Regions from separate parts of the Streptomyces sp. NPDC079020 genome, predicted to be linked through region 2. Evidence: riboswitches for the same ligand, from Rfam matches in the RefSeq annotation. Region 2 holds a riboswitch; each other region holds the start of a gene.
The links. A riboswitch is a leader RNA that binds a small molecule or an ion and turns the genes downstream of it on or off. The one in region 2 is predicted to bind cobalamin.
Positions count from the first base shown of each region.

Region 1 (4,392 bases), on a different contig from region 2:
CCCTACATCGCGCTCCAACTCGTCGGAATCCAGGCGGTGCTGGATGTCATGGGCGTCGGCGGCGGTGAGACCACGCACTGGTTCATCAAGGACCTTCCGCTGCTCATCGCGTTCGCCGTGCTCGCCGCGTACACCTACTCGTCCGGGCTGCGGGCACCCGCGCTGATCGCATTCGTGAAGGACGGCCTGATCTATCTGGTGATCGCGGTGGCGATCATCTACATACCGGTCAAGCTGGGCGGCTTCGACGACATCTTCGCCAAGGCGGGCGAGGCGTTCTCCCAGAAGAATCCGGCGACCGGTCAGCCGCGCGGCTCGCTGGTCCCCGGCGACATGGGTCAATGGGGTTACGCGACACTGGCGTTGGGCTCCGCGCTCGCGCTCTTCATGTACCCGCACTCGATCACGGCGACGCTCTCCAGCCGCAGCCGCGAGGTGATCCGGCGCAACACCACGATCCTGCCGCTGTACTCCCTGATGCTGGGCATGCTGGCGCTGCTCGGCTTCATGGCGATCGCCGCCGGAGTGAAGGTGGACAACGGGCAGCTGGCCATCCCTCAGCTGTTCGAGAACATGTTCCCCGACTGGTTCGCGGGAGTGGCGTTCGCCGCCATCGGCATCGGCGCCCTGGTGCCCGCCGCGATCATGTCCATCGCCGCGGCGAACCTCTTCACCCGCAACATCTACAAGGACTTCCTGAAACCCGACGCCACCCCCGCCCAGGAGACCAAGGTCTCCAAGGTCGTCTCGCTCCTGGTCAAGGTCGGGGCCCTGGTCTTCGTCCTCACCATGGACAAGACGGTCGCGATCAACTTCCAGCTGCTCGGCGGCATCTGGATCCTCCAGACCATGCCCGCCCTGGTCGGCGGGCTGTTCACCCGCTGGTTCCACCGCTGGGCGCTGCTCGCGGGCTGGGCGGCCGGCATGGCGTACGGAACGCTCGCCGCGTACGGCGTGGCGAGCCCCACCCAGAAGCACTTCGGCGGCTCCTCGAAGGAGATTCCGGGAATCGGCGAGATCGGCTACATCGGTCTGACGGCCTTCGTGCTGAACGTGATGGTCGTGATCGTCCTGACCCTCGTCCTGAACGCGCTGAAGGCCCCGGCGGGCATCGACGAGACCTCGCCGGCCGACTACACGGCGGATGTGGGCGACCCGGGCGTCAAGGCGGAGCTGCCGCCGGCCACGGTGGGCGCGCCGAGCGGTCACTGACCGGCCGGAACCGCGGGTGCGCGGGCCGTCGTGTCTCCCCGGGAGGCGCGGCGGCCCGCCCCGTTCCCCGGCTGTGCACCGCGGTCACCGTACGCGAGGATGCGGGCATGATTCCTCGTTCCCCGCTCCCCGGGCTGTGGCCCGTGCTGCTGGTGCTGACGCTCGCGGCCTGCGGCACGGAGCAGGCCCCCGGCCCCGACGCGGACGGCCCCGGGGCCGCGGCCCCCTCCGCCCCGGTGCCCGGCCGGGCCGCGCTGGAGGCCAGGGCCGCGGCCATCCAGACCACCACCGGCCATGTCTATGTGACCGAGGTCCCCGGGTACGCCCTGGCCCGGCAGTCCGTCGGCGTCCTGGGCGACGACGGCTTCGGGAGCTTCTACGTGGCGGCGGGCGGCAAGCGCGTCCAGCTCTCCGTGGAGCGCGGCACGCTGACGGCGGCGAACTGCGCGGCGGGCCCGCTGCCCGGCGGGGGCCCGGGCACACCGGCGGCCTGTGAGCGGGACGGGGAGAACTGGTACCGCTCGACGCCGGAGGGCCATGAGTACGCCCGCGCGGAGGGCGAGGTCGTCGTCCGGGTCGGCGGAGCCCGCGACGAGGTCGACCGCGACACCCTGCGCGCGGCCTCCGAGGCGGCGCACCGCGCGGACGACCGTGAACTCGACGAGATCCTGCCCCCGGCGGGGCAGGCACCCGGCGCGGGTCCCGTCGAACGCGGCGACCTGCCACCGGTCGGCGACGGGGCCCCGAACAACGAGGTGGGAGCGAGCGGCTGAGGGAACCGGCTGCCGGCAGAGCACGCCGTACGGGCCCGGAACGGGTGGGGAGCGGGCCCGGAGCCCCTTCCCGCCGTGCCCCCGCTCACCCCACCGGCCCACATTCCCCCTAGGGCCCAACACCCCTCGCGACACAACATGTAGGGGCTGCCTCATCGGGCGGCCCCCACATGTATGCTCGTGCTCGCTGTCGCCGCAGGGGAATCCGGTGCGAATCCGGAACTGTCCCGCAACGGTGTATTCAGTGTGCTTTTGCACACCCGAAGTCCGACGACCTGTCGACAGCGCGTCCGGCTCGACCGAACCGGACGCCCAGACGTCCGGGCCTCGCGGATGGGCCGGTGGACGCCGTAGGCAGTGCTGCCCCGTTCCGGGCATCGTGCTGTCCGGCTGCCCCCGTTCCCCGCCGGCCCCCAGCCGAGCGAGGGAAATCCCCGTGACCATCGCGCCAGCCGATCCGGTTTCAGCCGCCGCCGCAGCCGAACCGACGGAGTCCACGACCGACGCACCGGGAACCGCACTGCTGCGGACCCTGACGGACCTCACCGTCGATCTTCCCGACACCGATCCCGGACGGGTCGCCGCCGCCGCGCTGCGCGGCCGCAACGCCCGGTCGGACGAGGCGGAGCTGCGTTCGCTGGCCACCGAGGCGGCCGCGGGGCTGATCTCCGAGGACCCCGCCTACTCCCGGCTCGCCGCCCGGCTGCTGACCCGCTCCATCGCGGGCGAGGCGGCGGGCCAGGGCGCGGTGTCGTTCTCCGCCTCGGTCGCCGTGGGGCACCGCGAGGGCCTGATCGCCGACCGCACCGCGCGGTTCGTGGCCCTCCACGCTGCCGCGCTCGACGCGATGGTCGAGCGGTCGCTGGCCGACGGCGCGGACGACCGCTTCGGCTACTTCGGGCTCCGTACGCTGCACAGCCGCTATCTGCTGCGCCACCCGCACACCCGGCAGGTCATCGAGACCCCGCAGCACTTCATGCTGCGGGTCGCCTCGGGGCTGGCCGAGGACGAGAGCGTGCGCGCGCTGGACGAGGTCGCCGCGCTGTACGGGCTGATGAGCCGGCTGGACTATCTGCCCTCCTCCCCCACCCTCTTCAACTCCGGCACCCGGCACCCGCAGATGTCCTCCTGCTATCTGCTGGACTCGCCCAAGGACGAGCTGGACTCGATCTACGACCGCTACCACCAGGTGGCGCGGCTCTCCAAGCACGCGGGCGGCATCGGTCTCTCGTACTCCCGCATCCGCGCCCGCGGTTCGCTGATCCGGGGCACCAACGGGCACTCCAACGGCATCGTGCCGTTCCTGAAGACGCTCGACGCCTCGGTCGCCGCGGTCAACCAGGGCGGCCGCCGCAAGGGCGCCGCCGCCGTCTACCTGGAGACCTGGCACGCGGACATCGAGGAGTTCCTGGAGCTCCGCGACAACACGGGCGAGGACCAGCGGCGTACGCACAACCTCAACCTGGCGCACTGGATCCCGGACGAGTTCATGCGCCGGGTCGACGCGGACGGCCGGTGGTCGCTGTTCTCGCCCGCCGATGTGCCCGAGCTGGTCGACCTGTGGGGCGACGAGTTCGACGCCGCGTACCGCGCGGCGGAGGCCAGGGGGCTGGCCCGCAAGTCGATGCCCGCGCGGGACCTGTACGGCCGGATGATGCGTACGCTCGCGCAGACCGGCCAGGGCTGGATGACGTTCAAGGACGCCTCCAACCGGACCGCCAACCAGACCGCCGAGCCGGGCCGCGTCGTCCACTCGTCGAACCTGTGCACCGAGATCCTCGAAGTGACCGACGACGGCGAGACGGCCGTCTGCAATCTGGGCTCGGTCAACCTGGGGTCGTTCGTGGCGGACGGGTCCATCGACTGGGAGCGGCTGGACGCCACCGTGCGTACCGCCGTGACCTTCCTGGACCGGGTCGTCGACATCAACTTCTACCCGACCGAGCAGGCCGGGCGCTCCAACGCCCGCTGGCGGCCGGTGGGCCTGGGCGCGATGGGTCTCCAGGACGTCTTCTTCCAGCTGCGGCTGCCCTTCGACTCCCCCGCGGCGCGGGCCCTGTCCACGAAGATCTCCGAGCGCATCATGCTCGCCGCGTACGAGGCGTCCTGCGACCTCGCCGAGCGGTCGGGTCCGCTGCCCGCCTGGTCCGAGACCCGGGCGGCGCGCGGAGTGCTGCACCCCGACCACTACGACACCGAGCTGAACTGGCCGGAGCGCTGGGACGCCCTGCGCGCCCGCGTCGCCCGGACCGGGATGCGCAACTCGCTGCTCCTGGCGATCGCGCCGACCGCCACGATCGCCTCGATCGCCGGGGTGTACGAGTGCATCGAGCCGCAGGTCTCCAACCTGTTCAAGCGCGAGACGCTGAGCGGTGAGTTCCTCCAGGTCAACGCCTATCTGGTGGAC
Region 1 is NZ_JBITUB010000002.1:462,219-466,610, forward strand. It holds gene mctP (monocarboxylate uptake permease MctP) at 1-1,212, shown strand, start outside; gene ACIGJO_RS05995 (hypothetical protein) at 1,320-1,985, shown strand; cobalamin riboswitch at 2,147-2,276, shown strand; gene ACIGJO_RS06000 (ribonucleoside-diphosphate reductase subunit alpha) at 2,422-4,392, shown strand, end outside.
Region 1: it holds a riboswitch for cobalamin, as region 2 does, so the genes downstream of both, ACIGJO_RS06000 (ribonucleoside-diphosphate reductase subunit alpha) here and metE (5-methyltetrahydropteroyltriglutamate--homocysteine S-methyltransferase) in region 2, are expected to answer to the same signal.

Region 2 (4,392 bases):
GGGCGACCTGCATGTGGGAGCGGGCCGCTTCCAGGCTGATGACATCGGCGTCGAGGTCGTCGATGGCCTCGACGATGTCCCCGAACTCGGCGTAACACATGTGCGTGTGGATCTGGGTGTCCGGGCGTACGCCGCTCGTGGTGAGGCGGAACGCCTCGGTGGCCCAGGCCAGGTAGGCGCCGCGGTCGGCGGCGCGCAGCGGCAGTGTCTCGCGCAGTGCGGGCTCGTCGACCTGGATCACCGAGGTGCCCGCGGCTTCCAGGTCGGTGACCTCGTCGCGCAGGGCGAGGGCGACCTGCCGGGCGGTCTCGCCGAGCGGCTGGTCGTCGCGGACGAAGGACCAGGCGAGCATGGTGACCGGGCCGGTGAGCATGCCCTTGACGGGACGGGCCGTCAGCGACTGGGCGTACGCCGTCCAGCGGACCGTCATCGGCTCCGGCCTGGAGATGTCGCCCGCGAGCACCGGCGGCCGGACGTAGCGGGTGCCGTACGACTGCACCCAGCCGTGCTGGGTCGCGAGGCAGCCGGTGAGCTGTTCGGCGAAGTACTGCACCATGTCGTTGCGTTCGGGCTCGCCGTGCACCAGGACATCGAGCCCCGCCTTCTCCTGGAAGGACAGGACCTCCCGGATCTCGTCCCTGATCCGCTCCTCGTACCCGGCGGTGCCGATCCGTCCGGCCCGCAGGTCGGCACGAGCGGTGCGCAGCTCATGGGTCTGCGGGAACGAACCGATGGTCGTCGTCGGCAGCAGCGGGAGCCCGAGGTGCGCGCGCTGGGCGGCGGTCCGCTCCTGGTAGGGCTGCGAGCGCCGCGCGTCCGCGGCGGTGACGGCGGCGGTGCGGGCCCGCACCGCGGGGTCGCTGGTCAGTGCCGATCCGGCGCGGGAGGCGAGGTCGGCGCGGTTCGAGGCGAGTGCGGTGGCGATGGTGTCGGTGCCCTGCTCGAGCCCCCTCGCCAGGACGGCGACCTCCCGCGTCTTCTGCCGGGCGAAGGCGAGCCAGCGGGCAATCTGCGGGTCGATGTCACGCTCGGCGGTGGCGTCCAGCGGTACGTGCAGGAGGGAGCAGGAGGCGGAGACATCCACCCGGTCGGCGAGGCCGAGGAGGGTGCCGAGGGTCGCGAGGGACTTCTCGTAGTCGTTGATCCAGATGTTGCGTCCGCTGACGACGCCCGCGACCAGGCGCTTGCCGGGCAGTCCGCCGGCCGCCGCGAGGTCTTCGAGGTTGGCGGCGCCCGATTCGGTGAAGTCGAGGGCCAGTCCTTCCACCGGCGCCTTGGCCAGCACGCCCAGCGCCTCACCGAGCCGCCCGAAGTACGAGGCGACCAGCAGCTTCGGCCGGTCGGTGGCGGCACCGAGATCGCGGTAGGCGCGGGTGGCGGCGTTCAGTTCGGCAGGGCTGCGGTCCTGGACGAGTGCGGGTTCGTCGACCTGGACCCACTCGGCGCCGGCCGCCCGCAGATCGGCGAGCACCTCGGCGTACACCGGCAGCAGCCGGTCCAGCAGGGTCAGCGGCTCGAAGTCCCCGGGCGCGCCCGGCGCGGGCTTGGCGAGCAGCAGGTAGGTGACGGGGCCGACGAGGACCGGACGGGCGGTGTGTCCGAGCGCGAGGGCTTCCGTCAGCTCGGCGACCTGCTTGGCGGAGTGCGCCGTGAACACCGTGTCCGGGCCCAGCTCGGGGACCAGATAGTGGTAGTTGGTGTCGAACCACTTGGTCATTTCCAGCGGTGCGATGTCCTGGGTGCCGCGGGCCATCGCGAAATAGCCGTCCAGCGCGTCTTCCTCGGCGAGCGCGCGGTGCCGTTCGGGGACCGCTCCGACCATGACGCTGGTGTCCAGTACATGGTCGTAGTACGAGAAATCGCCGGACGGCACTTCATGGATGCCTGCGTCGGCCAGCTGCCGCCAGTTCGAGCGGCGAAGATCCGCCGCGGTCTCCCGGAGGGCGTCCGCGCCGACGCTGCCCTTCCAGTAGCCCTCGACGGCCCTCTTCAGTTCACGGTTCTGTCCCTGGCGGGGGTAGCCGTACACGGTGGCCCGTGCTGCCGCGGCTGCGGGCTTCGCTGTCACAGAACTCTCCTTCGCGAGATGTGTCCTGGATCCCGGGGACGGGACGCGGACGCGAAGGGACGACCGACCGGGCGGACCACATCGCGGAGTTCTGCCGCACGTGCCGCCCGATATGTACGCCGACCCGCCCACGAGGTCACCGGGATCTCCGTACGCGATCGGTCGCGTACGGGCAACGGGCAGGTCTTCGGACTCGCGGGCACATCTGCCGGGGCAGATTCCTACTGGCCGTCGCTTCCCGGATCCGGCCGGATCCAGTGCGTATGACGGCGTTCGTTCCCACTCACCGCTGCGGGGCAGTCCCGGATTCCCACCGGGTTCCCTCTTACGACGCGTCCCGTCCGGCTGACGGGGGCGAACCAGCTGCGTCCGCCACCCTAGGCGACAGACGGCGCCCGCACACCCCCGCCCGGATACCGGGACGCGTGAGGGCGGGGGTGTGCGGGGGAAATGACGGGCACGGTGGAGTGAACGGACACCGGGGCCTGTCGGAACAGCCTTCAGGGCTTGCGCGCCGCTATCCGGTCACCGCGTCGAAGGAGAGCCAGGTACCCATGGGGGCCTGCTGACCCGCCCCGGGAACGGACCAGTCGCAGACACCGTACGGGAAGATCCCCGTCAGCTCCTTGAGCTGGGCGTCGGTCACCGGCACCTGGTAGTCGGTGCTGACCACGGGACGCTTGCGGCACTTGACTATGTCGTTGGCCACATCGGCTCCGGCGACCATCCGCGGCGATGTCCACACCGGGTAGAGCGTGTTGCACTCGGTGTTGCCGATGCCTTCCACCTGGGGCTCCGAGATCTTCGTCGCCCCGATGCCGCGGGTCCAGCAGGCGTCGTTGAGTCCCTGCGGCCGATTGCGGACGATCTTCTCGATGGGCGCGTCGGCGCCGGGGTCCCCCTTGATGCCGGTGAGCCACTTGTCCATGTCGGCCACCATCCCGGCGAGGGTGAATCCGTGTCCGCTGGAGCGGGTGAGCATGACCTGGTTGGCGTGGGTGCCATTGGCCTTGTCCAGGCGCGCCCGGGTGGAGAAGGAGTGGAAGCGCATGTGCATGTCGCCGGTCGCGGCGTCGTCCGTGTAGTCGCGGTAGTCGATGATCGGGATGTCGGCCAGGCCGGCACCGCCGTTCAGCAGGCGGCCCGTGCGGTAGGCGAGCCGAACCGCCTTGAGATCGGCGGCCGTGCGCTGCGCGGCGGGCTTGGCGTCGTCGTCGAGGCCGCCGATGCGCCGGTTCAGGTCGATGAACTGGTCGATGCCGATGGTCCCGTTGTTCAGGGCCTCAAGTCCGTACTGGATACCGGTGTTGTCGAGCGGCCTGCGCGCCTTCCCGGTCTCCGGCACCTCGCCGTAGACGTTCACGGCGTGGCTGTACACATCACAGCGGGCACCGTCGGGGTTGGTGACGGGGTGGTAGCGCTGCGCCACGGGCAGCTGGGCCGGGCAGTACACCGTGGGGTCGATCCGGCCGGCGGCCCGTGCCAGGCTGCCGATGCTCTCCCACTTACCGAACCCGGAGACCGCCCGCTGCTGCTCCTGGGTGAACGCGTCCGGCGCGACATTCTTGAAGTAGTGGTTCAGGAGCTGGGCGTCGCTGAGCGTCTGGATCGTCCCGAAGCCGACGTCGGGGAAGCTGCAGCCGGAGAGGATGCCGTCCAGCAGGCCCGGGTAGTTGTCGGCGATCTGGTGGGTCTGGTACGAGCCGCCGGAGCAGCCGTTGCCGATGGTGAAGGCCGGTTCGCCGTACGTCTCCACGAAGCGTTCCTTGACCATGCTCATGGTCTCGGCCGCCAGCACATCGTTGCAGTTGTTGCCGAAGACGTTCAGCGATGACGAGGCGACGCCATAACCCTTGCTCAGGTACGTGTCGTTCATGATGCCGACGGTGTTGCGGCCCTGGACGTACCAGCCGCCGTTGCAGCCCCCGCCGAATCCGTACACGAGGCGCCCGTTCCAGCCCGGCCCGCGCTCCAGCGGGTCGGGGGCGGGGGACAGCGGGTCGTGCAGCACGGCCGTCTCGTAGATGCCCCGGTTGATGGTGCCGGTCTCGACGCGGACGATGTACGGCACCTTGTTGCCCGCGCTCGTCGTGGCGGTCGCCAGGTCGGCGGGACGTTCGGCCGTGTCGGGCAGGGCGACGAACTTGCCTGCCGTGGTGCGGTACATGTAGTCGACGCGGGTCTCGACGGAGCAGTCCTCGTCGGTCGGCGGCCCGAGGGTGACGCCGGTGGCCGTCTTGAACTCGGCGGTGTCACAGATGAACGGCTGCTCGTGCGGCCCGGCGAACACCGGCCCGGTGATGGGGTGGTTCTTCAGGGTCAGC
Region 2 is NZ_JBITUB010000012.1:213,834-218,225, reverse strand. It holds gene metE (5-methyltetrahydropteroyltriglutamate--homocysteine S-methyltransferase) at 1-2,068, opposite strand, end outside; cobalamin riboswitch at 2,229-2,447, opposite strand; gene ACIGJO_RS25260 (DUF6351 family protein) at 2,586-4,392, opposite strand, start outside.

Region 3 (4,392 bases), on a different contig from region 2:
GAACTGATCCGTCGCCTGTGAAGGCGCGGATCGGCGTGGAGAAAGGCGCACCACATGACATCGGCACAGGTCGACAAGGGGCACGCAGGCGACGATGCCGAGGGTGCCGGAAACAGCGGCGAGGGATACCGGCGCGGCCTGGGTGCCCGCCAGATCCAGATGATCGCCATCGGCGGAGCCATCGGCACCGGGCTTTTCCTCGGTGCGGGCAAAGCCATCGACCGGGCCGGTCCCAGCCTCATCCTGGCCTACGCGATCGCGGGCCTGGTCATCTTCTTCATCATGCGGGCCCTGGGCGAACTCCTCATGTACCGCCCGGTCTCCGGCTCCTTCTCGGAGTACGCGCGGGAATTCCTCGGCCCGTTCTTCGGGTTCGTGACCGGATGGACGTACTGGCTCTTCTGGGTCTTCACCGGAATCACCGAAGTCACCGCCGCCGCCACCTATATGACGTACTGGTGGAACATTCCGCAGTGGCTGTCGGCACTCGTCTTCACCTTCATTCTGTACGGCGCCAACCTCATCTCCGTGAAGCTCTTCGGTGAGCTGGAGTTCTGGTTCTCGATGGTCAAGGTCACCGCGATCATCGGCATGATCCTGATCTGCGCCGGAGTCCTCACGATCGGCTTCTCCGACGCCGCCGACAACGCGACCGTCGCCAATCTCTGGAACGACGGCGGATTCTTCCCCTCGGGCATCACCGGCACGCTGATGACCCTCCAGATCGTGATGTTCGCCTTCCTCGCCGTCGAACTCGTCGGCGTCACCGCGGGCGAGTCCAAGGACCCCACGACCGTCCTGCCCAAGGCCATCAACACCGTGCCGTGGCGCATCGCCGTCTTCTACGTCGGCGCGCTGATCATGATCCTCTCGGTGGTGCCGTGGAGCACGTTCAAGCCGGGCGTCTCGCCGTTCGTGAAGACCTTCGAGGAGATGGGCCTCGTGGCGGGGGCGGCGATCGTCAACTTCGTCGTCCTGACCGCGGCGCTCTCCTCCTGCAACTCCGGGATGTACTCCACCGGCCGCATGCTGCGTGACCTGGCGCTCAACGGGCAGGGCCCGAAGGCCTTCACCAGGCTGACGAGGAACGGCCTGCCGTTCGCCGGCACCACGTTCTCGGCCGCGCTGATGCTCGTCGGCGTCTGGATCAACTACCAGTGGCCGAGCGAGGCGTTCAACTACGTCGTCTCCTTCGCGACCATCTCCGGCATGTGGGCCTGGGTCATGATCCTGCTCTGCCAGCTCCGCTTCCGCGCGCTGGCCGACCGGGGGGTGCTCCCGCAGTCCGCCTTCAAGGCGCCCGGAGCCCCGTACACCAGCGTCTTCGCGCTCGGCTTCATCGGCATGGTCGTCGTGATGATGGCCATCGACAAGGACGCCCGGGTCTCGCTGTACTGCGCACCGGTCTGGGCCCTGATCCTCGGCGTCTCGTATCTGGTGCTCAAGGCCCGCAACCCCGGCAACACGGCGTTCATCAAGAGCTGACACCCGCGGCCGCCCGAGCCGGAGCGTCCGGCATGCGGACCCGCCCGTACCACTCCCCGGTACGGGCGGGTCCGTTGCCCGGGAGGCCGGTCCTATCCTGGGCGCCATGCTGACCATCACCAAGGAGCTCCACGACCGGATCGTGGCCCACTCCCGCGCGGACCACCCCGACGAGGCGTGCGGAGTCGTCGCGGGACCGGCCGGAACGGGACGGCCCGAACGTTTCATCCCCATGCTCAACGCCGCCCGCTCGCCCACGTTCTACGAGTTCGACTCGGCCGACCTCCTCAAGCTCTACCGCGACCTGGACGACCGCGACGAGGAGCCCGTGATCATCTACCACTCGCACACGGCGACCGAGGCCTACCCCTCCCGCACCGATGTGACGTACGCCAACGAACCCGGCGCCCACTACGTCCTCGTCTCCACCGCGGACACCGACGACGCGGGCCCCTTCCAGTTCCGCTCGTTCCGCATCGTGGACGGCGAGATCACCGAAGAGGACGTCAAGGTCGTCGACGCCTGCTGAAGGACGCCCGAGGGGACACCCGCCGAGGGTCGCCCCGCCTGCGTCGCGATCAGGTCTGGCACACTGCACCCAGACCCAAGGGGCGGCAGGAACCAGGAAGCCGGTGCAAGTCCGGCACGGTCCCGCCACTGTGACCGAACCCCGTCCACCAGGACCGGGGCTCGGCAGTCAGGAACTGGCCTGCCGCCTTCTCGCACCGACCAGGGGACGCGGAAATCCCCCGGAGAGGCCCTGCCATGTCCCGGCGCACCCCCGCGCTCATAGCCGCCGCCGTGCTGCTCCCGCTCGCCCTCACCGCCTGCTCCGCCACGGACGCCGACAACGGCTCCGCGGGCTCGGCCGAGGCCACCGGACCCTCCGCCGAGGGCTTCCCGTACACCGTCACGAACTGCGGTGTCACCACGACGTACAAGGCGCCGCCGAAGCGTGCCGTCACCATGAACCAGCACGTCACCGAAGTGATGCTGGAACTGGGGCTCGCCAAGTCCATGGTCGGCACCGCCTACCTCGACGACAAGGTCCTGCCGGAGTACGAGGACCGGTACGAGGCCATCCCGGTCCTGGCCGGGGAGTACCCCTCGTACGAGAAGCTGCTCGCCGCCGACCCCGACTTCGTCTACGGCGGCTACTCCACCGCGTTCACCGCGGGCGACGGCCGCAGCCGCGAGGCGCTGAAGAAGTCCGGCATCGACACCCGGCTCAACACCGAGTACTGCGCCAGGGACGCGACCGCGATGGAGACCCTCTACCAGGAGGTCCGCGAGGTCGGCCGCACCTTCGGCGTCGTTGCGCGCGCCGACGCGTGGATCGAGGAGGCGAAGGCCGCCAACGCCGCCGCGGCCGAGCGGCTCAAGTCCGCCCGGCCGGTCTCCGTCTTCGTCTACGACAGCGGCGACAAGACCGCGTTCACCGCGGGCGGCAAGGGCATCGGCAACGAGCTGATCACCCGGGCCGGCGGCCGCAATGTCTTCGCCGACCTCGACAAGCCGTTCGGCGACGCCTCGTGGGAGAACGTCGTCGCACGCAAGCCCGACGTCATCGTCATCTACGACTACGGCTCCACCACCGTCGCCCAGAAGAAGAAGCGCCTCCTGGAGGACCCGGCACTCGCCGACGTCCCCGCGATCAGGAACAAGCGCTTCGCCGTCCTCCCGCTCTCCGACGCGGTGCTCGGCGTGCGCGCCCCCGCGGCGGTCGGCAAGCTCGCCGCCCAGCTGCACCCGGAGATACCCGGGGACTCACCCACGAAGGAAGCCACGGACCCGGCCACCGCACCGTGAGCTGCCGCACCCCAGCCGCGCCGCGCCGGCTGCGCTGCGCCCTGGTCCTCGGCGCCCTCGCCGTCGTCCTCGGGGCCGCCGTCCTCGCCGCGCTCGCCCTCGGCTCCGTCCGCATCCCGCCCGGCCAGGTCCTGGACATCCTGACCGGGCGGGCCGGCCCGAGCCCGTTCCGTACGATCGTCCTCGACGTCCGGCTGCCCCGGGTCCTGCTCGGCGTCGTCGTCGGCGCCGGACTCGCCGTGGTCGGCACCGTCCTCCAGGCGCTCGTGCGCAATCCGCTCGCCGACCCGTTCCTCCTGGGCGTCTCCTCCGGAGCCTCCACCGGAGCGGTCCTCGTGATCGTCCTCGGCGTCGGCGCGGGCCTCGCCACCACCGTCACCATCCCGGCCGCCGCCTTCGCGGGCGCGCTCGCCTCACTCCTGCTCGTCTACACCCTGGCCCGCGGCGGATCCGGCCTCACCACCAACCGGCTCGTGCTGGCCGGAGTCGCCGTCTCCTACATCCTCTCCGCCCTCACCAGCCTCATCCTGGTCACCTCCGCCCGCGCCGACCACCTCCAGGAAGTCCTCTACTGGACCCTCGGCGGGCTCGGCGCCGCGCGCTGGGACATGCTCGCGCTCCCCTCGGCCGTCCTCGTCGCGGGTACGGCGCTGCTCCTCACCCTCGCCCGTCCGCTCGACCTGCTGCTCGTCGGCGAGGAGGGTGCCACCGTCCTCGGGCTCGACACCGCACGCTTCCGGGCCGGTGTCTTCGTCCTCGCCTCCCTGCTCACCGGCGCCCTCGTCGCCTACAGCGGGGCGATCGGATTCGTCGGCCTGATGGTGCCGCACATGGCCCGGATGGCCGTCGGCGCGGGCCATCGGGCCCTGCTCCCGGTCGCCGCGCTGGGCGGCGCGGTCTTCCTGGTCCTGGCCGATCTGGCCGCGCGCACGGTCGCCGCTCCCCAGGACATCCCGGTCGGCGTCCTCACCGCCCTGACCGGCGGCCCGTTCTTCCTCTGGATGCTCCGCCGCCGCCCCGAAGGAGCCCCGGCATGACCGGCCTTCGCCCCGAAGGAGTTCCCGCATGACCAGTCTGCGTACCGAAGGCCTCTCGTAC
Region 3 is NZ_JBITUB010000008.1:380,529-384,920, reverse strand. It holds gene ACIGJO_RS19740 (amino acid permease) at 55-1,485, shown strand; gene ACIGJO_RS19735 (Mov34/MPN/PAD-1 family protein) at 1,592-2,014, shown strand; cobalamin riboswitch at 2,049-2,213, shown strand; gene ACIGJO_RS19730 (ABC transporter substrate-binding protein) at 2,251-3,294, shown strand; gene ACIGJO_RS19725 (FecCD family ABC transporter permease) at 3,291-4,331, shown strand; gene ACIGJO_RS19720 (ABC transporter ATP-binding protein) at 4,360-4,392, shown strand, end outside.
Region 3: it holds a riboswitch for cobalamin, as region 2 does, so the genes downstream of both, ACIGJO_RS19730 (ABC transporter substrate-binding protein) here and metE (5-methyltetrahydropteroyltriglutamate--homocysteine S-methyltransferase) in region 2, are expected to answer to the same signal.

Region 4 (4,392 bases), on a different contig from region 2:
TCCGGCCCGGCACGGAGCTCGCGGTGAGCCAGAGCCTGCACAGCCATTCGAGCTGCGCGGTGCGGTCGTACGCCTGGTCGAGGCTGTCGCCGTAGGTGACGGTGCCGTGGTTCCGCAGGAGGCAGCCGGTGCGGTCGCGCAGGGCCGCGAGCATGTTGTCGGCCAGCTCCCGCGTTCCGTAGCGCGCGTAGGGAGCGGTGCGGACGGGGCCGCCGAGCATGGCCGCCGCGTAGTGCACCAGCGGGACCTCCTCGACCAGGGTGGAGACGGCGGTGGCGTGCACCGCGTGGGTGTGCACGACGGCTGCCGCGTCGCTGTTGCGGTAGACCGCCAGGTGGAGGGGGAGTTCGCTGGTCGGGGCGAGATCGCCGAGGACCCGGCGCCCTTCGAGGTCGACGCCGACCACGTCCGTCGGGCCGAGCCGGTCGTAGGGCACCCCGCTGGGGGTGACCAGGACGGTCCCGCCGACACGTGCCGAGACATTGCCCGAGGTCCCGACGACCAGCCCGTCGGCCGCGGACCGGCGGGCGGTGTCGACCACGCCCCGCCAGGCCCGTTCGATCGCTTCTTCCCGAGGCTGACCGCTCACGCTCATGCGGGGCACCCTAAGGGCTGCGCCGGGGCGGCGGGGGTGATACCGGGCGCCGGGTGACCGGAATCTCTTCCGGGTGAAAAAACGCGTCCTCAAATGTTCACCAAGGCCCGGCAAAGCGCAGTCCTCGTACCGCCCCAGGTGCGTCGTTCCACCTCGCGAGCAGACAAGCGGAGGGGATCCAATCCGCTTGGAGTCACCACAGCGCCCCGCCCAGTTCATCTTCCGTTCACCCAGGTTGCCTACGGTCCACGAGCCACTGACGTCGAACGATTGCCTGGGTAAATGGAACACATCACGCTGCTGCTCGCGATTGTGATCGTGACAGCTCTCGTGTTCGATTTCACGAACGGTTTCCACGACACCGCCAACGCGATGGCCACCACCATCTCGACCGGCGCCCTGAAGCCCAAGACAGCGGTGGCGATGTCCGCCGTTCTCAACCTGATCGGCGCGTTCCTGTCGGTGGAGGTCGCCAAGACGATCTCCGGCGGGATCGTCAACGAGGACGGCCTCAGAACCGAGGTCATCTTCGCGGCGCTCGTCGGCGCCATCCTGTGGAATCTGCTGACCTGGCTGGTCGGCCTGCCCTCCAGTTCCTCGCACGCCCTGTTCGGCGGCCTCATCGGCGCCGCGGTCATGTCGGCGGGCTGGTCCTCGATCAATGGCGGCACCGTCGTCACCAAGGTGCTGCTGCCCGCCATCGCCGCGCCGGTCGTCGCCGGTCTCGCCGCGCTGCTGGCCACGAAGCTGACGTACCGCATCGGGCGCAAGGTCACCGATGAGGGACAGCTGAAGTCGACCGCCAAGGGCTACCGGGCCGGGCAGATCGCCTCGGCCGGTCTCGTCTCGCTCGCCCACGGCACCAACGACGCGCAGAAGACGATGGGCATCATCACCCTGGCCCTGGTCACCGGCGGCGTCCTCGCCCCCGGCTCCAACCCGCCGGTCTGGGTCATCGTCTCCGCCGGTGTCGCCATCGCCCTGGGCACGTACCTCGGCGGCTGGCGCATCATCCGCACCATGGGCAGCGGCCTGACCGACCTCAAGCCGCCGCAGGGCTTCGCCGCCCAGACCAGTGCGGCCACCGTCATCCTGGCCTCCTCCCACCTCGGCTTCTCGCTCTCCACCACCCAGTCCTGCTCCGGCGCCGTGATGGGCGCGGGCCTCGGCCGTCAGGGGGGCGTGGTCCGCTGGTCCACGGCCACCCGGATGTTCGTCGCCTGGGGACTGACCCTGCCGGCCGCGGGCCTGGTCGGCGCGGGCGCGGAGTTCCTGACCAAGCAGGGCGGCTGGGGCGTCGGCGTCGTCGCCGTCCTGCTCGTCGCGGGCTCCGGCGCCATCTGGCTGCTGTCGCGCCGCAAGCCGGTCGACCACACCAACGTCACCGGCGGCGGCCCGGAGGACGAGCCTGCGGGCGTCGTCACCACGGCCATCGCCGCCGTCACCCCGCCGCCCGTCGGCACCACGGGTCCCGACCTCACGTCCACCATCCCGGCTCCGGCCGGTACGCCCGCCGATCCGGCGCGGCCCGCCACGGTGTAAGGACAGATCCGTATGAACATCGACTGGGCAGCTCTCGCCTCCGTCTTCGGCGTCAGCCTCGTGGTCACCGTGGCGCTGGTCGGCCTCTTCACCCTCGGCATCGTCGGCCTCTCCAAGCAGGCGTCGACGGCGCGGAACGGCGCCTCCGGCGGCTCGTTCACCCCGGCCCGCGCCGGCGCGTACCTCTGCTTCGCGCTGTGCGCGGCGGCGGTCACGTACGGGATCTATCTGATCGTCGCCTGACCGGAACACCGCACCTCCACCGGGCCGGACACACACTGTGTGTCCGGCCCGGTGTGCGTCTGCGCACACTGCGGCTCCGCAGGTCAACGGCAAGTTGACGGGCGTTCTCACAGCGTGGTGGACTGCCGGAGCCGTTTACGGCGACAGCAGAGGAAGCCGGTGCGAATCCGGCGCGGTCCCGCCACTGTCACCGGGGAGCAGTCCCCCATCGGAAGTCACGGTCCGCCCACGCGGACTGGAAGGCCGGGGGAACTGCGGATCCGGAAGCCAGGAGACTCTCGTCGCCGGTCACGTCGAACCAGGGCGCGGACCCTGAGTGAGGACATACGCCATGCCTGGCTGCCGTGCGCCGGAACCTGTGTCACCCCTTGCGGGAACCTCCCGTACCCCGGCCGGCTGAGCCATGCGTGCCGACCGCATCTTCGCGTACGGCGCCACGGCCGGCCTGATCGCCGACTCCCTGCTCGGTGACCCCCGCCGGGGACATCCCGTGGCCGGATTCGGCCGGGCCGCGGCAAGGGCCGAACGCCTGCTCTGGCGCGACCACCGCGGATGGGGCGCCCTGCACACCCTCGTCTGCGCCGGCGGCGCCGTGGGGGCCGCCGCGCTGGCCGCCCGCGCCGTACGGGACCGCCCCGCCCTGGCCGTCGCGCTGACCGCCGCCACCACCTGGTCCGTGATCGGCGGTACGTCGCTGGGCCGTGAGGCGCGCGCCGTCTCCGGTGCGCTCGCCGCCGGGGACCTCGACGTGGCCCGGGAACGGCTGCCCCATCTGTGCGGCCGCGACCCCCACTCGCTGGACGGGCAGCAGATCGCCCGCGCCGTGGTCGAGTCCGTCGCCGAGAACACCTCGGACGCCGTCGTCGGCGCCCTCGTCTGGGGCGCTCTGGGCGGGGTCCCCGGGCTCGTCGGCTTCCGGGCCGTCAACACGCTGGACGCCATGGTCGGCCACAGGTCGCCCCGCTACCGGCGTTACGGCTGGGCCTCGGCCCGCCTGGACGACCTGGCGGGCGGGCCGGGAGCCCGGCTGACGGCCGCGCTGGCCGTGGTGGCCGGAGGACGGCCCCGTGCGGCCGTACGGGCCTGGCGGGCCGACGCGGGCAGCCATCCGAGCCCTAACGCGGGGCCGGTGGAGGCCGCGTTCGCGGGGGCTCTCGGCGTACGGCTCGGCGGGACCCTGGCGTACGCCGGGCGGGTCGAGCACCGGCCCGTGCTCAACGGGGCGGCCGGCCGGGCCGTGGAGAGCGCCGACATCGAACGGGCGGTACGGCTGTCGCGCCGGGTGGGCGCGCTGGCCCTGGGCGTATGCGTGGCGGGCCGGCTGCTCGCGGGACGGAGAGCGAAATGAGCGGCGGACTCCTGGTCGCCGGGACCACCTCGGACGCGGGCAAGAGCGTCGTCACGGCAGGGATCTGCCGGTGGCTCGTACGCCGGGGCGTGAAGGTCGCGCCGTTCAAGGCGCAGAACATGTCGCTCAACTCGTTCGTCACCCGCGAGGGCGCGGAGATCGGGCGCGCCCAGGCGATGCAGGCCCAGGCCGCCCGGGTCGAGCCGTCCGCGCTGATGAACCCGGTGCTGCTCAAGCCCGGCGGCGACCGCTCCAGCCAGGTCGTCCTGATGGGGAAGCCGGTCGGTGAGATGAGCGCCCGCGGCTACCACGGGGGACGGCAGGAAGCCCTCCTCGGGACGGTCGTGGACTGCCTGGAACAGCTTCGGGGCACGTATGACGCCGTGATCTGCGAGGGGGCGGGCAGTCCTGCCGAGATCAATCTGCGGCGCACCGACATCGTGAACATGGGCATAGCCCGCGCCGCGCGCTTCCCCGTGCTGGTCGTCGGGGACATCGACCGCGGCGGCGTCTTCGCCTCGTTCTTCGGTACGACGGCGCTGCTGAGCGCCGAGGACCAGTCACTGGTCGCCGGCTATCTCGTCAACAAGTTCCGCGGCGATGTCTCGCTGCTGGAGCCGGGCCTGGACATGCTGTACGGGCTGACGGGGCGGCGGACCTACGG
Region 4 is NZ_JBITUB010000001.1:51,777-56,168, forward strand. It holds gene ACIGJO_RS00280 (class II aldolase/adducin family protein) at 1-595, opposite strand, end outside; gene ACIGJO_RS00285 (inorganic phosphate transporter) at 878-2,137, shown strand; gene ACIGJO_RS00290 (hypothetical protein) at 2,150-2,380, shown strand; cobalamin riboswitch at 2,529-2,658, shown strand; gene ACIGJO_RS00295 (cobalamin biosynthesis protein) at 2,784-3,728, shown strand; gene ACIGJO_RS00300 (cobyric acid synthase) at 3,725-4,392, shown strand, end outside.
Region 4: it holds a riboswitch for cobalamin, as region 2 does, so the genes downstream of both, ACIGJO_RS00295 (cobalamin biosynthesis protein) here and metE (5-methyltetrahydropteroyltriglutamate--homocysteine S-methyltransferase) in region 2, are expected to answer to the same signal.